Regions from separate parts of the Allobosea sp. LjRoot237 genome, predicted to be linked through region 2. Evidence: riboswitches for the same ligand, from Rfam matches in the RefSeq annotation. Region 2 holds a riboswitch; the other holds the start of a gene.
The links. Region 2 has a riboswitch for glycine ahead of gcvT (glycine cleavage system aminomethyltransferase GcvT). Riboswitches for the same ligand answer to the same signal wherever they lie in the genome.
Positions count from the first base shown of each region.

Region 1 (7,222 bases), 410 kb from region 2:
CAGGCGCGGGCCGTGCTGTTGACGCGGATCGGCATCGTCGTGGGGCTCTTGGCGATCTGGGAGATCGCAGCGCGCTCGGGGTTGCTCTATCGCGACGTCGTGCCGTCGCTGCTCCTCATCATACGCGCGCTCGTCCATCTCCTGGTCGAGCCGACCTTCTACGCCAATCTCGGTGTCACCGCCGGCGAGGTGGCGCTCGCGATCCTCATTGGCGGCGGCGGCGGGGTCGCCGTCGGCATCCTGCTCGGGAGCAATCGCTTCCTGCAGCGCGCCTATGAACCGCTGCTGCACTATCTCGGGCCGACCCCGAAGATCATCTTCTTTCCGTTGTTGATCATGTGGTTCGGCGTCGGGCCGGGGTCCAAGGTCGCGATGGGCGCGCTGTCCTCGTTCTTTCCAGTCGCGATCAGCGTCGCCGCGGCGATGCGCGAGATCGACACCGTGCTGATCCGGGTCGGCCTCAGCTTCCGGCTCAATGTCGGCCAGATGATCTCGAAGATCTATTTGCCGGCGATGCGCGCTCCGGTCATCAACGGTCTGCGCATAGGACTCGGTGTCGCCATCATCGGCACGCTGCTGGCCGAGACCAAGCTCGCCAATCAGGGGCTGGGCTACGCGGTGATCCAGACTTATGCGACCTTCGACATGCCGCGTATGTACGCGCTGCTGATCGTCGTATTCCTGCTCGCCGTCGGCGTGAACGTCGTGCTCGGACGCTATACGGAGCTGCCCGGCACCAGGCGCCCCTCGGATGCGCACTGAACCTGTCGGCGGGACTGTCCCAGCCACAAAGCCGCAGGCAGGCGTGCCGCGTGCGGCCTATTGGCTGGCGACGCTCCCGCCTCTGTTCTGGTCGGGCAATTTCCTGATCGCGCGGCTGATGCGCGAGTCGATTCCGCCCGTGCAGATGTCGTTCTGGCGCTGGAGCCTGGTCCTTCTCATCCTGGCTCCATTCTGCTGGCGGCCAGTCGTCGATTCCTGGCCGCGCATCCGCAGCAACCTGCCATTCCTCGCGCTGCTTGGCGCGATCGGCGTGACTGCATTCAACTGTTTCGTCTACGCGGCGCTGCACTACACGCCGGTCGCCAACGCAGCGCTGGTCAATTCCCTGCTTCCTGTCGCCACCTTCCTGCTGGCCTATCTGATCCTGAAGGAGAGCCTGACGCGGCAACAGCTTGCCGGGATCGCGCTCTCGCTCTGCGGGGCGGTTCTGGTGATCTGCCGGGGGGATCCAGGGACGCTTCTGAGCGTCGCGCTCAACCGGGGCGACATTCTGGTCTTCGCCGGCATGAGCTGCTGGGCGTTGTACACCGTGCTGATCCGCTGGCGGCCGGCTGGGCTGCCGGCGATGGCGTTCCTCGGCGTGACCGTGTTCTTCGGCGTCCTCTTCCATTTGCCGGCCGTCGCCTGGGAATACGCCCTGCAGGGCGGCTTCCAGCCCACCATGGCGACCGCCAGCGCGCTGATCTATTTCGCGCTCTTCCCGTCGATCCTGGCCTATGTCTTCTGGAACCGCTCGGTCGCTGTGCTCGGCCCCGGCAGGACCGGCATGTTCATGCACCTCCTACCGCCAACCAGCGCAGCGCTGAGCTTCATCGTGCTCGGCGAGCAGATCGTCTGGTTCCACCTGGCAGGCTTCGCCATCATCGTTTGCGGCATCTGGCTCGTGACATCGGCACCGCGCAAGGCGTGACCGTAGAATAGTGCCAGACAAATTCACCCTGGCCCGGCAAGCCAGGCCGGCAAACGGGCGGGTGCGATGCCTGTGAGGGCAGCCTCGATGCAGTCATCGAGGGTTCCGAGCCTCACCATGCAGCCGGAGAGCCCCGGCCCGTAATGGGCGTATTTGCCGGAGGTGGTCAGGACGACCTTGGCCTGCTCCGGGAAAACCGGGCGTGTGATCGAGCACCAGCAGAGGTCGGGAATGACGTCGACGCCGCTCTCGCGCAACCTCGTCATCGTTCCATCGGCCTCTGCCGCGGCCACGACCTCTCTCCCGGCCGTGATGATGACGGCGACGGTCTTTGCGAGAGGGCGGCCATCGAGACGCTCCGCGACGGCCCGGCACTCGTCGAGAGAGGCATGCGGACTGCCGATTGCGACGAGGTCGACATCCGAGGGGCCGCTGCTCAGCTTGCGCCAGCCGGCGGCAAGGTCTTCGCGCGTCACAAAAATCTCGTCCTCGGGAGTGCCGCTGAGGCTTTCCGCTTCCGGCGTGATGCCCTCGACATGCAGCATGGCTGCGGCGGAGGTCGTCCCGAAGGCGACGCAGAGCGCCTTGAGATCGTCCCGTGTCGGCCGGGTCTTCGCGAGGCCCTTGATCAGCGGGATTCGATCGGGCGAGGCGAGGCCGGCGAGATAGCCGATCAGGGGCCAGGCCGACGAGCTCGCGTTCTCCGGCAGGTCGATCCGGACCACGCGGCGCGCCCGCCGGCCTTCGTCGAGAAAAGCTCCGGCGCGTGGTGCCCGGCCGGTGACGGCGATGCAGAAATCCAGAAAGTCCGGGTGCTTCGCCGTCCGGGCTCCGAGCACGGAATTGGCGAAGATCACCGCATTCGATTCCGACCAGCCGATCGCTTCACCGAAACCCGGCGGATCCGGCAGGGAGTAGGGCGCGCAGGTGAAGCTCGCCTGGCATCCCATGCGCACATAGGCGTCGGCGAGACGCGTCGCCGGCTCGCCGAAATCGTGCGCCACGCCCTGACGGCGCCAGTTCGCATAATCGACCGAGATGGCGTTCATCGTCGTCGGAACGCGGGCGCGCGCTCCGAGCTCCTCCATCTTCTCGGCAAAGATCAGATTGGCCGGGCCGGCATAGATGCAGCCGTCGACATGGGCCCGCCTCACGTCAATGAGGTCGGTCGCCCCCTGCTGGCAGGCCATGGCGCAGATGATGCGCATCGCCTGCCGGGCAGCGATGCCCTCGGCCCCGGCGAGCATGCGATGGTCGGCAAGGGAAAGCTGCAGGTCGTCATGGGCCGTCGCGGAAAGAGGAATCCGCACACGCCCGCCATTCGCCCATATCCCGTCCGGTGCGATCGTCGCGTCCGTCGCGGCCGACAGGGCGGCAAAGGCCCCTTCCGAAAGGCGGATGACGGGGATGTGGCGCCCGAACATCTCCGAGGCGACGATTGCCCCGAGCGTCAGCGTGTCCTCCGGACCAGCGAAGATCAGGGCCGCAGGGTTCCTGCCCGAAAGTGCGAGTTCCAGCAGCACGCCCGAGCCGGAGCAGGAGCCTCGGCTGCTCGGCATCATCACGACCGCACCGGCGAGCGAGACGCCATGCGAGGGGTGATGCACGTCGATGACCACTCCCGTGGCGGGATCGACGCCGCCCCAGAAACTCAGGGCCTCGCTCAGGACGACGATCGGCCCGGCGGCGTTCCCGGGAGCGACCGCGATCCCGTTATCGTGTCGTGCGGCAGAGTTCATGGGACTGTTTAGCGGAAGCAGGTGTGGGATCGGAACAAGGTCAGGTGCAAGATCGCCCGTCCTCGCAGAAGTGATATCATCGAATGGGAGGCGCGTATTGAAGCAGCACTCGTCGTCCTGCGCTCGCTGTTCTCCGCCTGTCGCAAGCTGAAGCTGCCATGGCGATAGGGCGGGCAGCCGCGCCGGGCGAGGTTATAGGCGGTGGTGATGTCGGTAATGCCCGCGCCGATGACGGCGACGCGCGAGATGTCGGATGTGCTCATAGGTGCTCCTGCCCGCGCAATGCGGGTCGTCAGCACCCCCTCTGTCATTGGCCTGAGAGCTTCGTCGCGCCCAATCAGCTGGGCTGTCGACTTGCACCATCGGCGCAGAACTGCGGTTCTGCGTTTCAGAGTCGAATCATCGGCAGCGGTACGTTTTGCCTGAGAGTTTCCGGGGCGGTTGCTCCGTCGGCGCCGGTCCGATTTTGACGTCGGACCGATCTCTCCCGCTGCGGCAAGTGCTAGTTTGTCCGCCATTTCTGTCAAGCGCGATCTGGCCGAAGCATGACCGGGCTCGCCAACCTTCAGCGCCGACCGTTGGACAGCCACCGACTCGGCAAACCAATCCCGCAAGGCGTCTCCTTCATTGGTTTTAACGGCAGCGCATCAGCGCGATAAAATAGTAACATATTGATATATAATAGGTTTTTATCACATTTTGGCGCTTTTCCGGGCCGTTCTCCCCGATAATCGCCCGAGCGATTTACCGCTCGTTAACCATTCGATTCCTACATCTGAGCAACCGAAAATTTACCAAGATGACCGCCGTGTTAACCAAACCCCGGCCGATCCGCCTCAAGGGGCGATCCTATCTCGCGCTGACGCTGACACCCGAGCTGCCCTTCGAGGATTGGCTGGTGCGGCTCGACGATCTCGCCGGCCGCTCCGCCGGCTTCTTCCTGCGGCGCCCGGTCGTACTGGACGTCGAGGGCCTCGAGATCGACCGCGCGCAGCTGCGCGATCTCGTCGGCAAGCTCGGCGCGCGCAATGTCCGGATCATGGGGATCGAGGGCGCACGCCCCTCCATGCTCGGGAACGACCTGCCGCCGGCCATGTCGGGCGGAAAGGCGACCGGAGACATCGAGGAGCCAGCGGCCGAGCCGGCCAAGGAAGCCCCTGCCGCCGAGACCATGGCAGAGGCGCCCGCCACGCCGCTGCCCGCCAGGACCGCGCCGACGTCGCTCGTCGTCACCCAGCCGGTGCGCTCCGGGCAGTCGATCTTCTCCGAGGGCGATGTGACCATCGTCGGATCGGTCGCGTCCGGCGCGGAGGTCATCGCCGGCGGTTCGATCCATATCTACGGCACCCTGCGGGGGCGGGCGATGGCCGGCACGCTGGGCAATGCAGAGGCGCGCATCTTCTGCCGCAAGCTCGAGGCCGAGCTGGTCGGCATCGACGGCTACTACAAGACGGCCGAGGACCTGGAGCCGGGCCTGCGCGGTAAGCCTGCCCAGTTCTGGCTCGAAGGCGAAACCTTCACGGCCGGGTCAATCGCCTAGCGCGCTTTCCGTTCGACCGGAACCGGTCGAACGACAAGAATTCGCGCAACTCAAAATGTCGACCAAACAACGCGTCCACCGGAACTAGGAGAGGTCAATGGGCAAGGTCATCGTGGTCACATCGGGCAAGGGCGGCGTCGGCAAGACGACCTCCTCCGCCGCCCTGGGCGCGGCGCTGGCGCAAAACGGCGACAAGGTCGTGGTCGTCGACTTCGATGTCGGCCTGCGCAATCTCGACCTGATCATGGGTGCCGAGCGGCGGGTGGTCTACGACCTCGTCAACGTGATCCAGGGCGAGGCCAAGCTGACGCAGGCGTTGATCCGCGACAAACGAGTCGAGACGCTCTACCTGCTGCCGGCCTCGCAGACGCGCGACAAGGACAACCTCACCTCCGAGGGCGTCGAGAAGGTCATCGGCGCGCTGAAGAGCCATTTCGACTGGGTGATCTGCGACAGCCCGGCCGGCATCGAGCGCGGCGCCACCCTCGCCATGCGCCATGCCGACATCGCGATCGTGGTGACCAATCCGGAGGTCTCTTCGGTGCGCGATTCCGACCGCATCATCGGCTTGCTCGATTCGAAGACTCTGAAGGCCGAGAACGGCGAGCGCATGGAGAAGCATCTGCTCCTCACCCGCTACGACCCCGCCCGCGCCGAGCGCGGCGACATGCTGAAGGTGGACGACGTCCTCGAGATCCTGTCGATCCCGCTGCTCGGCATCATCCCGGAGAGCATGGACGTGCTGCGTGCCTCCAATATCGGCTCGCCCGTCACCCTGGCGGATGAGCGCAGCGCCCCGGCGCTCGCCTATTTCGACGCCGTGCGTCGCCTCAAGGGCGAGAACCTGCCGATGACCATCCCCGGCGAGAAGCGCGGCTTCTTCGGCAAGATCTTCGGAAGGAAAGCGGCATGAACCTGCGTCGTCTCTTCTTCCGCCCTCAGTCGGCTCCCGCGGCGCGCGAGCGCCTGCAGGTCCTGCTCGCCCATGAGCGCCTGTCGGCCGATGGTTCCGACCTCGTGACCAAGCTGCGCGACGAGATCCTGCGCGTGATCGCCAAGCATGTGCAGGTCGACGACGACAAGGTCACCGTCCGGATGGAGCGCGGACCCCAAGTCTCGACGCTCGCCGTCGACATCGAGATTCCATTCGATGCGGGCAAGAAGGCGGCCTGAGGGCCGCCTTTCCCTATTCGGATTCCTCTGCGAAAGGCCGATCGCCTGGGCTCCTCCCTTCCCCCTTGTGGGGAAGGGATGGGGATGGGGGTGGTGCCGCTTGGTGATCGTCGGCAGAAGACGAGGCTTGGCAGCAGCGACGGCGGCGTCTGGTTCAACCGGTCGCTCCGGCTTGGCGACCCCCACCCCTGCCCTCCCCACAAGGGGGAGGGGGTTTTTCCCTCCGCGCGCCTCACATCACCGCCGGCCCGCGGCCGTCGTATTCGGCGTCCGAGACCTTATCGAGCCAGTCGACGACCTTGCCGTCCAGGGCCTCCTGCACGGCGATATGTGTCATCGCCGTCTCCGGCCCGGCGCCGTGCCAGTGCTTCTCGCCCGGTGGAAACCAGACCACGTCACCCGGCCTGATCTCCTCGACCGGACCACCCCAGCGCTGCACCCGGCCGAAGCCCGCCGTGACGATCAGCGTCTGGCCGAGCGGATGGGTGTGCCAGGCCGTACGGGCACCGGGTTCGAAGGTGACGCTGGCGCCCTGCACGCGCTCGGGCGCATGCGGATTGAACAGCGGATCGATGCGGACAGTGCCGCTGAACCAATCGCTCGGGCCTTTCGCCGAAGCCCTTGTCCCGGCGCGGATGATGTTCATGGGCTATCTCCTTAGGCCTGCGTTCGCGAGCGAATTCGATGCCGGCACTCTAGGACGCTTTCGCTCAAGGCTGCACCGTCATTGCGAGCGCAGCGAAGCAATCCAGGGGCGGCAGCGCTCTACGCCTCCCTGGATTGCTTCGTCGCTGCGCTCCTCGCAATGACGGCTGTGTTCCCGGCCTCAATGGAAATCGCGCGACTTCGGCAGGATGCGGACATTGCGCGGGTGGCGCGCCCGCGGGATCTGCGGATGCTGGAATTCGTCGGCCCGGGTGAGCACGATCTCGGCGCGATGGGTGTCAGACAGGCTGAGCAACTCGGCCGAGCGATCGACGACGCGTTTCGCCATCAGGTGGATCACGTTCTCCGGGCTCTTCTGCACCCTGCCCTCGACGAGGAGCAGCCGCGCCGCCATGACTTCGCGGCGGAAGC
Region 1 is NZ_CAXUQP020000001.1:4,474,969-4,482,190, forward strand. It holds gene ACSQ24_RS21835 (ABC transporter permease) at 1-762, shown strand, start outside; gene ACSQ24_RS21840 (DMT family transporter) at 752-1,693, shown strand; gene lhpI (cis-3-hydroxy-L-proline dehydratase) at 1,717-3,432, opposite strand; gene ACSQ24_RS21850 (hypothetical protein) at 3,441-3,695, opposite strand; glycine riboswitch at 3,832-3,932, opposite strand; gene minC (septum site-determining protein MinC) at 4,232-4,972, shown strand; gene minD (septum site-determining protein MinD) at 5,070-5,885, shown strand; gene minE (cell division topological specificity factor MinE) at 5,882-6,145, shown strand; gene ACSQ24_RS21870 ((R)-mandelonitrile lyase) at 6,378-6,791, opposite strand; gene ACSQ24_RS21875 (error-prone DNA polymerase) at 6,972-7,222, opposite strand, start outside.
Region 1: linked by a shared signal. The riboswitch ahead of ACSQ24_RS21850 (hypothetical protein) and the one ahead of gcvT (glycine cleavage system aminomethyltransferase GcvT) in region 2 are both predicted to bind glycine.

Region 2 (7,222 bases):
TGACGGTTCAGCATTCCATGTCTCCGGTTCGGTTGGAGATGTCGTGAACGGCGCGGAAGATCGTTTCGACGACGCCATCGAGATTGTCGGTGAGTTCGTGATTCCAGAAGCGGATGACGCGAAAGCCTTGCGCTGCCAAGTAGGCTGTGCGCCGCGCATCACGCGCAGCAGCATTGGGCAGACCATGCTGACCGCCATCAAGTTCGACCACGAGCTTTGCGCCAAAATGGACGAAGTCAGCGAAATAGGGCCCCATCGGCGCCTGACGGCGAAAATGGCCACCCGACACGTCCATCTGTTTCAGATGCAGCCAGAGGCATTTCTCCGCCGGCGTCGCCTCGCGGCGCAGGCGGCGAGCGTTTGCAGTGCGCGGGTCCTTGCGAATCGGAGCCATACGCCTTTCCCCTTCACGATGAAGCGAAACAGCCGATGACGCGCGCAACGCCTCCCCTCCCCCCGCTTGCGGTGGGGAGGGTTGGGGTGGGGGGCAGTGCCGCTCGGGGCCACGTTGAAAGAATAGATTGGCCCTGCTTTGCGGCCCCCCATCCCTAACCCTTCCCCACCGCAAGCGGGGGGAAGGGGACAGGTCGCGCTCTGTAGCCGCGGTCACGCCAAAACCTCGCCCAGCGCCTTGGCGAAGGCCGCTCGATCTTCATCCGTGTTCACTTCGGTATTGGCGACGATCAGGAGATCGTCGAGCCCGGCGCCGGGCCTCAGGCGCGAGGCCGGCACGCCGGCGAGGATGCCCTTGGCGGCCATGGCTTCGACGACCTCAGCTGCCGGCTTGGAAAGCTTCAGCGTGAATTCGTTGAAGAAGGTTTCGTTGACAACTTCGACGCCCTTCACCCCGGCAAGTGCGTCGGCGAGCTTCACCGCATTGGCGTGGTTGAGTTCGGCGAGGCGCGACAGGCCGGCCTGGCCGAGCAGCGTCATGTGGATGGTGAAGGCCAGCACGCAGAGGCCGGAATTGGTGCAGATGTTCGAGGTCGCCTTGTCGCGGCGGATATGCTGCTCGCGGGTCGAGAGCGTCAGCACGAAGCCGCGGCGGCCATCGGCGTCGACGGTCTCGCCACAGAGCCGGCCCGGCATCTGGCGGATATATTTCGACTTGGCGGCGAAGAGGCCGACATAGGGGCCGCCGAAGTTCAGCGCATTGCCGATCGACTGGCCCTCGCCGACGACGATGTCGGCATCCTGGGCGCCGGGCGGCGTCACCGCGCCGAGCGAGACGACCTCGGTGAAGACCGCGATCAGCAGCGCGCCATGGGCATGGGCCTTGTCGGCGATCGGCTTGAGATCGCGCAGATTGCCGAAGACGTCGGGCGACTGGACGACGACGCAGGAGACGCTGTCGTCGATCTGGCTGAGAATATCCTCGGTGGCGCGGACATCGGGCTTCAACGCCACGACCTCGTCGTTCGCCATCTCGGACAGCGTCTCGACGACCTGGGTGTAGTGCGGGTGCAGGCCGCCGGAGAGCACCGCCTTGCGCCGCCTGGTGACGCGGTGCGCCATCAGCACCGCCTCGGCGGTGCCGGTCGAGCCGTCATACATCGAGGCGTTGGCGACTTCCATGCCGGTCAAGCCTGCGACCTGCGTCTGGAACTCGAAGAGATATTGCAGCGTGCCCTGGGCGATCTCGGGCTGGTAGGGCGTGTAGCTGGTCAGGAATTCCGAGCGCTGGATCAGATGGTCGACCGTCGCCGGGACATGGTGCTTGTAGGCGCCCGCCCCAACGAAGAACGGTACCGCGCCGGCGGCCGTGTTCTTCGCCGACAGCCGCCCGAGGATGCGCTCGACTTCGAGCTCGCCCTTGGCGCGCGGCAGGTCGAGCGGCTCTTTCAGCAGCTTGCCGGCGGGCACATCGGAGAAGAGCGCGTCGACATCGGGGACGCCGATGCGCGCGAGCATGTCCTCGCGGTCGGTCTCGGTCAGGGGGAGATAGCGCATTCCGGTTTCCAGTCCTCGATCGATGCGGCGGGCCACCGCCCGTCATGCTCGGGCTTGACCCGAGCATCTCTTCAACCAGTGCCTTCTCGTCCGGAGATTCTCGGATCTCCGCTGCGCTCCGTCCGAGAATGACGCGTCCCGACGCCTCAAAGCGTCTTGACGTAGTCCTGGTACTCGGCCTCGCTCAGCAGGCCCTCCAGCTCGGCAGCGTCCGTGAGCTTGAGCTTGACGAACCAGCCCTTGCCGGCCGGGTCCTCGTTGACCGTGCCGGGCGCAGCCTCGAGCTCGCTGTTGACGGCGACGACCTCGCCGGAGACCGGCGCATAGACTTCGGAAGCTGCCTTGACGCTCTCGACCACGGCGGCCTCACCGCCCTTGGTCAGCGCCTTGCCGACCGAAGGCAGCTCGACGAAGACGACGTCGCCGAGCTGACCCTGGGCGTAGTCGGTGATGCCGACCGTGCCGGTATCACCCTCGATGCGGATATATTCGTGGTCCTTGGTGTAGCGGGTCTCGGCCATGGGTTTCCTCCGGCGAAAAGGGATGAAGCTCAGCGCTTGTAGCGGTTGGGGACGAAAGGCATGGCGGCGACGGTCGCCGCCAGCGGCTTGCCGCGCACGATCAGGTCGAGCTTCGTGCCGGGAGCAGAATGCTCCCGGGCGACGTAGCCCATAGCGCAGGGGCCGTTCAGGGTCGGGCCGAAACCGCCAGAAGTGACTTTGCCGACGATGGTGCCGTCGGCGGTCGCGATCTCCGCTCCCTCACGCGCCGGAGCGCGGCCTTCCGGCAGCAGGCCGACGCGGATGCGGGCCGGCTTCTCGGCGAATTCGCGCTGGATGCGCGCCGCGCCCGGGAAGCCGCCTTCCTCGCGCCGGCGCTTCTGGATCGACCAGTTGAGCGCCGCCTCGACCGGCGAGGTCGTGGTGTCGATGTCATGGCCGTAAAGGCAAAGCCCGGCTTCGAGCCGCAGCGAATCGCGGGCACCGAGGCCGATCGGCTTGACGCGCATGTCGAGCAGGAGCGCGTCCCAGATCTCGCCGATGCGGTCGGCCGCAGCGGAAATCTCGTAGCCGTCCTCGCCGGTGTAGCCGGAGCGGCTGACATTGGCCTTGACCCCGCCGAGCTTCATCGTGCGCAAGGTCATGAAGCCCATCTCGGCCGCTTCGGGATTGAGCGCCGCCAGCGCTTCCTCGGCCTTCGGCCCCTGCAGGGCGATCAGGCCGCGATGCTCGGCTTTGACCAGCTTCACATTGGCCGGCAGGCGCGCCTCGATATGAGCGTAGTCGGCGATCTTGCAGGCGGCGTTGACGACGAGCAGCAGCGCGCCGTCCTCGTCGGGATCGGCCGAGCGCGTCACCATGAGATCGTCGAGAATGCCGCCGTCCTCGTTCAGCAGCTGCGAATAGCGCTGCTTGCCGGGCGGCAGGTTGACGATATCGGCCGGGATCAGCGCCTCGAGGGCGCGGGCCGTGGTCTCATGGTCGGGACCGACGAGGAAGGCCTGGCCCATATGCGAGACGTCGAACAGGCCGGCACTCTCACGCGTCCAGTTGTGCTCGGCCATGATGCCAGCCGGGTACTGGACCGGCATGTCGTAGCCCGCGAACGGCACCATGCGCGCGCCTGCCGCAACGTGGCGGGCATGAAACGGCGTCTTGAGCAGCGGCTCGGTGCTTGCAGTCTCGGCTTCGGCAGCCATGGCATCCCTTCCAGAGTCGAGCGCGAGCCCCGGACGGAATCGTCCGGAGCGCGCCCCCTCTGTCTCGGGACCTGAGAGATTTCCCCGCCAGGCTTAAAGCCTTGGGCGAGTTACCCCCGTCGGTGGGCGAGCCTAAAAGGCCCGCCACTTTCCAGAGCGCCAATTCCCACGCGGTCCGTTTGCCTGAGCGTTTCCGGGGCGGTTGCGCCTTCGGCGCCGGGTCCGGACAAGTCCGGCTCCGGTCTCTCCCGCGGGGATGATGCGGCTGAGCCAGCAATAGACGAGCGAGGGGCCGAGTCAATCGGCCCCCTGCCTCAGTTCACGGCAGCGTGCTGCTTATCTGCGCCGGCGCCGTGCCGGCTCGCCGCCGCCGGTGCTCAACCCGACGATGATCTCGACCTCGCCGGAGCCAGGCGGGACAACGATGTTGCCCTCGACATGCGAGAAGTCGGCACCGGTCTGGCCGGAGGGGATCGCCCCGCCGACACGGGCGCTACGGCGCGCGATGACCTGGTTATTGCGCATCACCTGGGTGATCAATGTCGCGCCATAGCTGCCGGCGCCACCGGCCGGGCCAATCAGGATACGCCCCTCGACGCCGACCTTGAGGGTGAAGCCGCCATCCTTGTTGGCCTGGGTACACTCGCGCGCGGTGGTGGTGATCGAGACCTGGCTGCGCAGGCTGCCGCTGTCCTGCCCCGACTGGGCGCGGATCGCGGCGCCGCCATCGGCGATGATCACCGAGGGGCAGATGAAGTTGACCTCATCGTCGGTCGGCAGCTGATTGGGCGCCGGCGGCGTGGTCGACTGGAACATGAGGATATTGCCGAGCTTCTGCGTGGTGCTGGGCTCGCCCGTGCTCGAGGAGCCGGAAGAGCCGCAGCCGGCGAGTGCGAGCGCCAGGCCGGCAGGCAGAATGAACCGGCCGATACGGCCAGCAAAGCGATCAATCACGGCAAAGCCTCCACGCCGGGGCCGAATCCGTTGAGCGAAACCGGAATTCCGACCCCTTCCTCCGGCGTCTGAAACACGATGAATGTGGCGCTCTTACCAGTCTTGAGCTGACCGAGCAGGGTATCGTCCATCACGACCTCGGCGACACAGCCGGTCGTCAGGCAGCGCACGAAGCCGGCGCGGCCGATATCCTTGTCGTCGATCTTGAGGCCGAGGCCGGAGGGCAGCAGCACGCCGAGCGGCGCGACCACGCGCAGCAGACGGCTCTTCTGGTCAGCCGTCTTCAGCACGATCACCAGCAAGGTGAGGTTCGGCCGATCCTCGGCGGCGACGTTCTGCACGAGCGCGCATTGCTCGGCCTTGGCGCCGGGCGGGGTCTCGCAGCGCATCTGCCAGTCGCCATGGGTGGAACGCACCGCACCCTGCGCAAGGGCAGGCACAGCCGAAAGCCAGCCGAAGCCTAGGACGGCGAGCGCCGCGGCCACGGGACCGATAGATAAGCGCATCCGTGTCCTCCTCTCCTGATGGACATGGGGATGCACGCATACCCATGTCGAACGGCGCCCCCGCCATGCGAGAATGCGTTCCGACCATGCGTCCCGATTCCTGTCAAGGCGAAGCATCATAAGCGCCCGCGCGGCGGACTCGACGCTGGCAGCGTCGACCGGCCGCCCGCCGCCCATGCGCATGTCGCGTACTTATGCCGCACGGACTGCGTCACAGCCTGTCATTGTCCCACTGGCGCAAGCGTGATCTTTGATTTATCGCAATGCCGAACAACCGGGGTGGCCAGACGTGGCCGTCCCGGCGCGCCTGCCTTGAAGCTGACCGAGGCAGATCGCGCGGCATCAAAGGAGCTATGTCGGACCGATGCGATTTGTGACCACTCCTCTCAGGAACGCGCTGGCGGCCCTCGCTGCAGCTCTGGCAGCGTTTTCGCCGGCCGCCGCATCGGCCCAGAACGGCATGCCGCAGCCCTGGGAGCTGAATCTGCAGCCGGCTGCGACCGAGGTCGCGACGTTCATCCACTGGTTCCATGACTCGGTGAACGTACTCATCTTCATCATCACGCTCTTCGTGCTGGGGCTGCTGATCTATGTCGCCTGGCGCTTCAACGAGAAGCGGAACCCAGTCGCCTCGAAGACGACGCACCACGCGCTGCTCGAAGTGGCCTGGACGATCATCCCCGTTCTGATCCTGGTCGTGATCGCGATCCCCTCCTTCCGCCTGCTCAAGCTGCAGCTCGAGATTCCGCAGGCCGACATGACCGTGAAGGTCACCGGCAAGCAGTGGTACTGGTCCTACGAGTACCCGCAGGAAGGCGGCAGCTTCGGCTTCGATTCGCTGATGCTCGACGAGAAGCAGCGCGCCGAGGCGATCCAGTCCAAGAAGATCGCCGAATCCGAGGCGCCGCGCCTGCTCGCCGTCGACAACGAGGCGGTCGTTCCGGTCGGCAAGATCGTGCGCGTGCAGGTCACCGGCGCCGACGTCATCCACAAATTCGCTCTGCCGGCCTTCGGCCTGAAGATCGACGCCATCCCCGGCCGCCTGAACGAAACCTGGTTCAAGGCCGATCGCGAAGGCATCTTCTACGGCCAATGCTCGTTCATCTGCGGCCAGAACCACGCCTTCATGCCGATCGCCATCCGCGTCGTCAGCCAGGAGCGCTACACGGCCTGGCTCGCGGAAGCGAAGCAGAAATTCGCCAATGCGGCCGACGCCGCCAGCAAGGTCGCCGAAGCGACCCGCTGAACCCGACACTCTTGAAAGAACTCACGCGAACCGTATTCGCAGGAGGAGACGAATTTCATGGCTACCGCGGCTCCCCACGCCCACGGGCATGACGACGCCCACGCCCACGAGCACCATACCCCCACGGGTTGGCGGCGCTGGCTGCTCTCGACCAACCACAAGGACATCGGCACGCTCTATCTGATCTTCTCGATCATCGCGGGCCTGATCGGCGGCTTCCTGTCGATCATGATGCGCATCGAGTTGCAGCAGCCGGGCCTGCAGATCTTCGCCAACGGCCAGAGCTACAACGTCTTCGTCACCGGCCACGGCCTGATCATGATCTTCTTCATGGTCATGCCCGCGGTGATCGGCGGCTTCGGCAACTGGTTCGTGCCGCTGATGATCGGGGCGCCGGACATGGCCTTCCCGCGCATGAACAACATCTCGTTCTGGCTGACGGTCGCGGCGCTGATCCTGCTGCTGATCTCGATGTTCGTCGAGGGCGCCCCCGGCGCCAAGGGCGTCGGCACCGGCTGGACGGTCTATCCGCCGTTCTCGTCGACAGGCCATCCCGGCCCTTCGGTCGATTTCGGCATCCTGTCGCTGCACCTTGCCGGCGCAGCCTCGATCCTGGGCGCGATCAACTTCATCACCACCATCCTGAACATGCGCGCGCCTGGCATGACCATGCACAAGATGCCGCTGTTCGCCTGGGGCGTGCTGGTCACCGCCTTCCTGCTGCTGCTTGCGCTGCCGGTCCTGGCCGGCGCGATCACCATGCTGCTGACCGACCGCAATTTCGGCACGACCTTCTATGATCCGGCCGGCGGCGGCGACCCGGTGCTCTACCAGCACCTGTTCTGGTTCTTCGGCCACCCCGAAGTC
Region 2 is NZ_CAXUQP020000001.1:4,063,470-4,070,691, forward strand. It holds gene gcvPB (aminomethyl-transferring glycine dehydrogenase subunit GcvPB) at 1-14, opposite strand, end outside; gene ACSQ24_RS19765 (endonuclease domain-containing protein) at 8-394, opposite strand; gene gcvPA (aminomethyl-transferring glycine dehydrogenase subunit GcvPA) at 607-1,950, opposite strand; gene gcvH (glycine cleavage system protein GcvH) at 2,097-2,471, opposite strand; gene gcvT (glycine cleavage system aminomethyltransferase GcvT) at 2,501-3,649, opposite strand; glycine riboswitch at 3,707-3,806, opposite strand; glycine riboswitch at 3,811-3,910, opposite strand; gene ACSQ24_RS19785 (hypothetical protein) at 3,986-4,603, opposite strand; gene ACSQ24_RS19790 (invasion associated locus B family protein) at 4,600-5,109, opposite strand; gene coxB (cytochrome c oxidase subunit II) at 5,474-6,355, shown strand; gene ctaD (cytochrome c oxidase subunit I) at 6,413-7,222, shown strand, end outside.